One region of the Cupriavidus basilensis genome, then DNA from elsewhere that is predicted to be linked to it. Evidence: predicted binding sites of a transcription regulator. Region 1 holds the regulator's gene; each other region holds the start of a gene.
The links. Region 1 encodes FNR, which switches genes on or off when oxygen is low (the NO sensors DNR and NnrR bind a similar motif). Its sites were predicted from a motif close to TTGATNNNNATCAA; they were not measured.

Region 1 (3,275 bases):
AGCGGTAGGGATTGCCACCGCCATCTGGCCGCGCAGCCAACCGCATGCTTGATGCATGCCAGCCGTGCGCCTTCTTTTATTGCATCGGGTGCCGGACCTGACCGGCAGGAGATCGCCCGGCCACCGGCTTTATCTGCCAGTCGACGGAGCCCTTGCGTCGCGCCTTCCCCCTGATGTGGCGGACCTGTCCGGCGCGGCGTTTATCATCGAACGCGCCGGGTGCAAGAAAATACGGATATCGGGCCTGCTGGCCTATTTCACCCCGCCCTGCCGTGGCTGGTCTTTTGAACCGAATCTTTTGAACCGGACGGCGGATGGGGAACGGTCCCTGGCGCTGATGCCTGCCTGGGTGTTCCTGGCATGCATCCCTGAGCAGCGGATGCTACCTGACGATGCCACGATGAAATACGCTGCGCGATATCGCTGTTCTTGCGATTGTATGGCATTCCCTGGCAAACCTGCAACCGATTCGCACAGCTACCTCAGCGAGGAAGTGACAGATACACCACGAAACGGCGCTTCAGAAGACCAGGCAGAATCCATGCGCGGCAAGCGTCTCAGGTAAAAGCAGCGCGCGCGCCACCCCGGCCAAGCCAAAAGCCACCACCGCAAGGCCAGCGCCAGCGCGCAACGCCGGGCGCCGCGAAAGCTGCCTGAGATAGCCGGACAGGCCCGAGATCACCAGCAGGTTCGGCAGGGTGCCCAGGCCAAACACGGCCATCACCAGCGCGCCCGACAGAGCATTGCCGGCCAGCAACGCCATGGCAAGAGCACCGTACACCATGCCGCACGGGACCAGCCCCCAGGCTAGCCCCATGCCGTAGCGGCGCAGCAAGCGGCCCTGCCCATGCGCCCGGGCCACAGCTGGCAAGCGCGCCCCGACAGCGCCAAGGCCGCGCAGCAAGCCACCCGCGCCCCGGGCGGCGAGCCGCTCAAGCCCACCCGTACCCATGGTGCGCCCGCACAACATCCACAAGCCCGACAGCACCAGCATCACGCTGCCGATCCCGAACAGCCAACGCTGCAGCGGCAGGTACTGTGCCTTCCAGACACCGGCACCAAGGGCACCCAGCAAGCCTCCCAGCACCGCATACATGCTCAGCCGCCCGGCATGCATGACAAGCAGTTCCAGCAACCAATGGCCGGGACGCCGGAGCACCGTGGCAGGCACGCGCGCAACGCCGCCCTGCTCCGCCGCCAGCGCGATCCCGCCGCACATGGCGGCGCAGTGCACGCCGCCCAGCAAAGCCAGGGTAAATACGCTGATAAGCACGCCTATGGTCAACTTCTCCTCCCAATCACACAATCGCAACGTCCGGCGCGGTAAAATGCGGCGAACGCGCCCCCGCAGCTCCAAGAGGCGCTATCAACATGAAGCTTGGCGCCCGCGTACATCAGCGCGCTCGCACAACATGACGACGGGCACGGCAAGCCGCGCTGCACAGATAGCGCACTGCCGCAAGACCCGCGCGCCAGGCCGATGTGGATAGCGCTTCCAACCGACGACTCTCAACGTCAAGCTCTCAACTCAATGCGCCTGCCACATCGCGCTTGATTGACTGCGCTAAACCGACAGGCCCCAATTGCTCACCACCATTCCCATTACCGAGATGTCGCCCCGCTGCTCCACTTGCTCGCTCGGCCAGCTCTGCCTGCCCGTCGGCATGTCGCAGCAGGACCTCGAAAAGATGGATACGCTGGTCCAGGACCGGGTGCGCGTACGCAAGGGCGAAACCCTGTACCGCCTCGGCGATCCTCTCACCGCCGTCTACGCGATTCGCTTCGGCACGCTCAAGACCCACCTGACAATGGAAGACGGCCGCTCGCAGATCACGGGCTTCCACCTTCCCGGCGAAGTCGTCGGCCTCGACGGCCTTGGCGAGATGCAACACGCGTCGGACGCCACCGCACTGGAAGATACCGAAGTCTGCGTGGTGCGCTTTGGCGATCTCCAGACGCTGTCCAACGTCCTGCCTTCCCTGCAGCATCAGTTCATGCGCCTGATGAGCAAGGAGATCTCGCAGGACCAGGTCATGTTGATCACGCTCGGATCGATGCGCGCCGAGGAGCGGCTTGCCGCTTTCCTGATCAACCTGTCCGAGCGCTTGTCCGCGCGCGGCTATTCGGCCTCCGAATTTGTGCTGCGCATGAGCCGCGAGGAAATCGGCAGCTACCTGGGGCTCAAGCTCGAAACCGTCAGCCGCCTGTTCTCGCGCTTTGCGGAAGCCGGCCTGATCCAGATTCGCCAGCGCCACGTCAAGCTGGTCGACATGGTGGGGATCAAGCAGATCGTCAACAAGTCCTGCTGACGTGCACGTCGCGGGCCGCCCTCGCCCGCGGCGGCTCGCCGCGATGCCGCGCCTGCTGGCCTGAACCGGCAAGGCGCGCATCACAGTCACTCCAGCTCGTCCGTGTCCGCCAGCCGCGTGGGCATGGTGTACAACGTCAAGCCGCTCGACAGCGAGCACAGCACCCACGCGATCAGGAAGCCCACGGTGTAGACCGCCTCCCGCGATGCCTCGACCGGCTGGCCGAAGAAGCGCAGGTCACCGGGATCGACCATGGAGAATACCAGCGCGGTCGTCAGCCCGGCGACCAGGAAAGCGGGCCACAACACCCACATCAGCCAGCGTAGCCTCATGATCACCTCGCTTGCGCCGCGACCGGCGCTGCCTGGCGTGCCGCGCTGCCCGCCTTCTCGACCACCAGGCCGTGGCGAGCGACCCCTTCCTCAATGGGCGGATCCGGGTGGGTCATGGCCAGCCAGATCGTGACCCCGCAGGCCACCATGGCCACGAACGGCCCACTCATCAGCAGCCACGGCCATGGCTCCTTCCACCAGGGATTGCTTTGCTGCGTCATCTGGCCTCCTCTAGTTCTAGATCGCGTCTGTAGCGTACGGATTGGTGCATCCAGCGTCCCCCGTCGCCTCATAGATTGCGCGGCACGATAAAGCTGGTGCTCTGTCGAATCTCCGCGCCATGCCCCCCCGCGCCCTTGTCGGGCACCGCGGTCACCGTGACCTCGATCTTGTGCGTGCCCTGCGCCGCGGACTCGATCGGCACGCGCACCCGGATGGGAATCAGGCGATTGGACGTGGGCTCCAGGTTGCCGGCAGCGTGATCATATTCCACGGCCAAGCCCTTGAGCTCATCGCTGCCCGCGCTGACGGCGACGCGCGTCGGCGCCTCGGTCGTGTTGATCAGCTGCAGCCGGTACACGTTCTCGATCCAGCGCCCTTCCACTTCCCGCCCCAGCGCGCCGCGGTCGCGGAT
Region 2 (3,275 bases), 590 kb from region 1:
TATGGCAAGCACAAGGGGATGGGCGTCGCCGTAGCCGGCGAGCGCTTCGGCCAGCCGCTCGGCGGCCTCGTTCCTGTCCTGGAAAGTCATGGCATCCCCCCTTGCCGGCTTGCGGCCCTCAAGCGCGGTGCCAATATGCGGACGCACCTGTGGCGAGCCCGCCCACGGGATCGCCCGCCCATGCTCATCGCATGCCGCTCGACGCCCCGAACATGTGCTCGTGCTTGCGCTGGCATGGGGTGCAGCGTTTGGCCGTGGGGTACGCTTGCAGCCGCGGATAGGGAATGGGCTCGCCGCAGTCCAGGCACACGCCGTAGCTGAGCCTGGTAATCCGCTTACGCGCCACCGCTATGTCGGCCAGTTCCATGCGGTAGTGTTCCGCCACGGCATCGTCCATGCGCTCCTCGGTGCCATGCTCGGCGAGCTCCGCGTCGTCGCTTGGTTCGCGCCCGGTGGACACGGTACGGGGAACGGCCGCGGCGTCCATCTGGCCACGGATTCTCTGCTCTCTGCTGTCCAGCAAGTTGACGAGGCTGGAGAGCTGCTCTTTCGTTAAATCGGACATCGTTGACTCCCGGGCGCGGCAAGGTGGATCCACGTCCATGATGCGATGACATCGGGCAGGCCGCTTGCGCCAGATCAAGTGATCGGCTATTGGCACGAAATGCCTGCGGCGTGGCGCATTGGACCCTCGTTCCGCTTCAAGCTTCAATATAGGTGGGTGGCTAGCGGTTAGCTGGATGCGCGTCAATCTCACTTCCGGCGATGCGCAGAGCCAGCGGCAGCGATGGTGCGCGTGGGCGCGGATATCGCGCCGGCGCCATGCTGGCAGTTAATGTGACTAGTGTGACATCAGGACCGGCACCGTCATGGTGTCCAGCAAAGCCCTGGTGACGCCACCCAGTACCAACTCGCGCAGGCGGCCGCGCCCGTAAGCGCCCATCACCACCACATCGGCGCCAAAATCGGCCGCACGCGAGAGCAAGGTTTCGCCGATGGCAATGTCCGATCCTTCCTGGCAGTGTTCGAACTCAGCTTGAACGCCATGGCATGCCAGAGCAGCCATGGCATGGCCCGGCAGGCTCGCATCGGGCCGCGCGCCAGTACTTTGCGCGCAAAGCACCTTGGCCTGCCCGCCGCTGATCAGGGGCATGGCGTCGTGCAAGGCGCGCGTTGCCTCGCGTCCGCCGTTCCAAGCCACCATGACACGCGAGCCGGGTGCGGCGAACTGCCCGGCGAACGGAATGACAAGGACGGGCCTGCCACCGTCGAGGATGAGGGTTTCCAGGAACTGGGTCGCCACAAAGCTGTCCGGGTCGGCCGGATCGTATTGCCCGGCAACGACAAGGTCGGCCTCGCGCACTTCGCGCAGCGCCATCATCAACGGATCGCCATCCACTGCACGCCACTCGGTTTTGATCCCCAGGCCCTGCGTTACCGCCAGGAAGCGCCGGTGCACCTCCTCGCGCGCCTCACTGCGCCGCTGGCGGTCCTCGTGGATATAGGTCGCGGCGCCCTCCATCAGGTAAAACCAGGCGACGTCCGGCATAAAGCCGGCAAACAGCCCGATCAGCCGGGCATGGCGGGCCACGGCGAGCCGGGCAGCGATTTCAAGCCGGTCCAGCGCGCGTGGGCTGGTGTCCAGGTGGACCATGATGCTGGCGTATTCCATAGCATTCCTGTGCGGTTCGGGATTGGGAGTCCTGACTCCAGTCTAGGAAGCGTTTGGACGTGGCTATTGACTCAGGTCAAGCCCGGTAGCTTGTGCACAGGGGCTGGCGCCACGCGCAAGCCATCGATATGGATCAAGCTGCAACAGTCGGCGTGACCTAGGATAAATGCTGGGCCCACCGAGGATGTCACCATGCACCAGACCATGATGTTAAGTCCTCATGAATAGGCGGCACTAATGCTTATCGCGCTTGTAGTGGCTGACTCTTGATGAATGGGATGCGTCTGTCATCCTGCGGCCAGCTGACGTTGATACTCCTTGAATTTCATCTGCATATACGCTGGGCGCTCAATTTCATGCAGTTGCCGGGGATATTGCTCCGTGGCATTGAACCAGTTGGTCAGGCGTCGCTCGAGCTGCTTTCCCGGCGGACTTGACAGCGCACTCAGGTACGCGTCGATGGCCAGGTAGTAGCGCATGGTATTGCGCTCTATCAAGCCGCGGATACCTCCCACATATTTGCTGTCTCCAGTGGAAGCCACCTTGCCGATAGCTGTGAAGCCTACCTTGCCGCTACCGATGGTAGCCAGATAGGTGCGCATTGCGATCCGCCCGGCTAGCCCGTAGCTATAGGAATAGGTGAGATGCAAGAAAGTCCGATTTCCTTCAACGGGTATCGCCTCGAGCACTATCAGGTAGTCCTTGGTACTTAGCGGCCCGTTGTCAGCCCTAAGCTCTACCCCGAAGTACTCGGTAGTGGGGCTGGGTATCGCTCGGTAATGGAATTGCAAGCGGTAGGTGTCCACAAGCTCTTGCTCGACCTTCTTGCCTAGGTTCACCTCAAGTATGGTTCCGTTGCCGCCGATCGCAGCATGGCAGTACTTGATGTTAAGGTGCAATATCAGCACATCACACCAGTTAGCGGGCGCCTCCGGGCCATTATGCAGCGCCCCATCGACTACCGCGAACGGGTGATCCAACACGCTGTAGATATCGCCTTTAAGCATAGAGGCCGACTCGATCGATTCCAGGTACAGCCTACGTCGGAACGGACTGTGGTTGAGTTGTTGTACTGAACTCTCGTATCGGTCATGCAAGCTTGCAGCATTGTCCGCCGCCCGCGCGACGGACACATGGCATAGAAGGCACATCGTCAAGATTGCAATATGGTAGGCCTTGACTTGCACTAGCGTGTGTCGGCCGCGCGCCTGGCAAGCGCTTTCGTTCATGAGTTCTCACGCCCCATATTGTTGGTGGCCCGTCACATCGGCGATAATCGCAGCGCACCGGCATCGGCATGACAAAATATCGAACGGTCGTGCCTGTATCACGTAACCAATCTGGAGGACGCCATGCGTGACATCATCGACGGCTTTCTGCGCTTTCAGCGCGACGTCTATCCTCAACGAATCGAGCTTTTCAAGCAACTCGCAACGACACAAAATCCCAAGGCGCTGTTCGTCACCTGCTCGGACAGTCGCGTCGTGCCCGAGCTCCTCACCCAACGTGAGCCGGGAGAGCTGTTCGTCATTCGCAATGCCGGAAACATCGTGCCGTCCTACGGTCCGGAACCTGGCGGCGTTTCGGCCACCGTCGAGTATGC
Region 3 (3,275 bases), 1.7 Mb from region 1:
TCCATCCCAGCCAGCGCCAGTAGGTGGCGGCGAACAGCAGCATCAGGGCGTAGCCGATCACCGTCACGGGGATGCCGACCTTGGCGAACTGCTTGCCGTTGAAGGTGTCCGTGCCCAGGCAAACCATGTTTTGCGGTGCATTGATCGGCAGGATGAAGCCGAAGCTCACGGTGAAGCCGAGCAGCATCGTGAGGCCGATCTGGTTGATATCGCCGGGCAGCGTCTGCAGCACCGAGATCAGGATCGGCAGCAGCGCCGCGGTGAGCGCGGTGGCGCTGGCAAAGCCGAGGTGGATCAGGATCAGGAACGCGGCCAGGATGGCGAACACCAGGATCGGGCCTTGCGTGGCGAGCCCGGAGTTGGCCACCACGAACTTGCCCAGCCACTGGCCGGCCTGCGTGGTGAGCAGCGCGGTACCCAGGCTGATGCCTACCCCGAACACGATCAGCGTGCCCCACGGCGTGCGTTGCTGCATGGTCTTCCAGTCCATCACGCCAATGCGCGGCATCATCAGGATCACCAGGCCGACGAAGGTCACGGTGGCGGTGTCGAACTGGTGCAGCTTGCCCTCGGTCGCCCAGAACAGCAGCAGCCCGATGGACACGGCGGCAAGCCGCTTCTGCGGGCCGCTCATCGGGCCCAGCCCGGCGAGTTCCTTTTGCACGGCCTCCTTGCCGCCGGGGATGGCCTCGGTCTCGGCGGGCAACAGGAACCGCACCAGGAAATACAGCACGACCGACATCACGATGGCCCACGGCGCGCCGGCGATCAGCCATTGCAACCAGGTGATGCGCTCGCCCAGCAGCTTGTCCATGAAGCCCACCGTCAGCAGGTTCTGCGCGGCGGCGGTCTGGATGCCGACGTTCCAGATGCTGGTGGCCATGGCCACGGTGATCATGATGCCGGCGGCGATATTGGATTTCTTGTCGACCCCGAAAGCCGCGATCACGCCCATCATGATCGGCACCACGCAGGCGCTGCGCGCGGTGGCGCTCGGCACCACCAGCGACAGTGCGATGGTCACCACGATGCTGCCGATCAGGATGCGCCGCGTGCTGGTGCCGATGGCCGACAGCGTGACCAGCGCGATGCGCCGGTCGAGCCCGGTCACCGTCATTGCCGCCGAGATGAACAGGGCGGCGGCAACCAGCGCCAGCGCGGTGTTGGAGAATCCTGCCAGCGCCATGCCGAGTGCGCGGGAGGTGCCGTATTGCGTGGCCGGGTCCGCCACCGTGGGCGCAAAGCCGATCAGCGCGGCCATCAGCGACGTGATCATGATGGCGCTGGCCTCGTAGGAGACCGCCTCGGTGATCCACACCACGATGGCAAAGGCGAGGATCGCCAGCATGCGATGTCCCGCCACCGGCAGGTCCGGGGGCAGGGGCAGGGCGAGTATGCCGATCAGTACCAGGACGGCGGCGTAGAGGCCCCACGGCGTGGATTTGCCGGGCGCGGCTTGCGGCACGGCGGCAGCCGCACCGATAGCGGTGGGGGCGGCTGCGCGGACGGCTTGGGTTGGAGTGCGCGGGTCTGTCATCGCTTTCCCTTTTCTTGTCTAGTTGATCTTGGTTCGACACGGGAAGGCGGACGTCACGCGCGGGGCAGATGGCTAGCCTGTGACTGGCAGGGTGGCGGCGTCGTTCGGCGGCGTTCCGTGAAGACCTGGCGGAGGCGGGAGACCGGCTTGCGGCCGGGCTGCCGCGTTCGACATGAGGAAATTATCGTGCCGGCCAACAGTGCCTGTCGAGGGTGGATCCGGGCGCATATGACGCGGATCAAAGAACCGGCTCGCACAGGGAAATTTCGATGCGCCAAGCGGTCAGACTTTCAGATCGTTGCGATACAAGGGCTTGCGGGCGTTGCGCAGCGAGCGCAACAACCGCGGCCCCGCACACTGGCAAGCCGCGCGAACGTGATCTGAAAATTTTGGAGTGCAAGATGAAGGTTTTAGTGAGAGGACTACGTGCCGAAGTCGACGCATCGGCGCTGCGCACGGCGCTGGCCGCCTACGTGCGGGTCAAGGACATCGAGCTGATCCGCGAGGGCGACGGTGCGCATCCCTGGGCCTGGGTCGACCTGGATCTGGACGATGTGGACCCGATGAGCGTGTGGAAACTGGTGGCGAAGCTCGATCGCCGTTATATTGCTGGCTGCCATATGCGCTGGCATGTGCCGGCCTATCGCGCGCGCTGAACCGCCGCCATGTGCGGTGCGGCGCGCGCGCCACCGAACGACAGAGACAGGGCAGGGACACACGATGCAGGAAAACATGGCCGATGCGCCATCACAAGGCGCCGCCGTGCCGGGCAACGCAGCGCTTGCGCTGGACAATGTGGTCAATCTGCGCGACCTCGGCGGCCTCGCCACGCGCGACGGCCGCCGCGTGCGAGCCGGCAAGCTGTTTCGCAGCGGCAACCCGGGCCTGGCCAGCGCGGCGGACATGGAACGGCTGCGCGCATTGCAGCTGGACATGGTGATCGACTTCCGCTCGGCCGGTGAGAAGACCGCCGCGGAAAGTCTTTTTGGCGAGGCCTTCCGCTGGGTCGCCACGCCGGTGCTCGAAGGCAGTATGTCGATGGCCGAGCTGATGCCGCGTTTGCGCGACGGCAGCGCGCAGCAGATGGAAGCTTTCATGCTGGAGGTTTATGGTGACTTCCCGCGCAAGTACCAGGCCGCCTTTGGCGGCTTCCTGAAGACTGCGGAGCAGGGCGGCAACCTGCTGTACCACTGCACCGCGGGCAAGGACCGTACCGGCTTTGCCTCGATGTTGCTGCTGGCCAGCCTAGGCGTGGAGCGCGACATCATCATGGCCAACTACCTGGAATCGAATCACTGGAACCAGGCTTTCAACCAGAAGATGAGCGCCGGCGCGGCGCAGTTCGGTGTCGATCCCGCGGTGATGTGGCCGCTGCTGGCGGTGAAGGCCTCTTACCTGGAAGCCTCGATGCATGCCATCGAGCAGGACTACGGTGGCATCGATGCCTACCTGGGCGACGTGCTCAAGGTCGATGCCGAGCGCTTGCGCCAGGCCTATCTCGTACGCGCTTAGCGATCCTTGTCTCCAAGGTGCTTGGCGAGCGCGTCCTCCCGGGCGCGTCATCCCCCAACGGACCACTAGCGCCGTTAGTGCACCGCCGGCCATCGTAGCCGTGCGAGGCGGACGGCCGGCGGGACTTTAGCCCAGCCGCGGTCGCAAGTGGGGGTTGTTTTTGCCAATGTCAGGACTTGTCAGCTTTTCAGGCTGGCCGTTGGATAGAGTCGGAGCCTATATAAAA

Region 2: a site for FNR is predicted at 1,739-1,752, ahead of F7R26_RS08955 (universal stress protein). Genes of this name have one in related genera too.
Region 3: a site for FNR is predicted at 1,766-1,779, ahead of F7R26_RS03905 (DASS family sodium-coupled anion symporter). Genes of this name have one in related genera too.

Annotation. Positions count from the first base shown of each region.
Region 1 covers NZ_CP062803.1:2,570,479-2,573,753, forward strand. The annotation lists gene F7R26_RS11640 (hypothetical protein) at 56-565, shown strand; gene F7R26_RS11645 (sulfite exporter TauE/SafE family protein) at 521-1,285, opposite strand; gene fnr (fumarate/nitrate reduction transcriptional regulator Fnr) at 1,584-2,309, shown strand; gene F7R26_RS11655 (hypothetical protein) at 2,396-2,641, opposite strand; gene F7R26_RS11660 (membrane protein) at 2,644-2,862, opposite strand; gene ccoG (cytochrome c oxidase accessory protein CcoG) at 2,931-3,275, opposite strand, start outside.
Region 2 covers NZ_CP062803.1:1,977,715-1,980,989, forward strand. The annotation lists gene F7R26_RS08945 (phosphoribosyltransferase) at 1-90, opposite strand, end outside; gene F7R26_RS08950 (TraR/DksA family transcriptional regulator) at 185-565, opposite strand; gene F7R26_RS08955 (universal stress protein) at 842-1,672, opposite strand; gene F7R26_RS08960 (hypothetical protein) at 1,960-2,823, opposite strand; gene F7R26_RS08965 (carbonic anhydrase) at 3,025-3,275, shown strand, end outside.
Region 3 covers NZ_CP062803.1:857,868-861,142, forward strand. The annotation lists gene F7R26_RS03905 (DASS family sodium-coupled anion symporter) at 1-1,537, opposite strand, end outside; gene F7R26_RS03910 (RNA-binding protein) at 1,939-2,193, shown strand; gene F7R26_RS03915 (tyrosine-protein phosphatase) at 2,258-3,049, shown strand.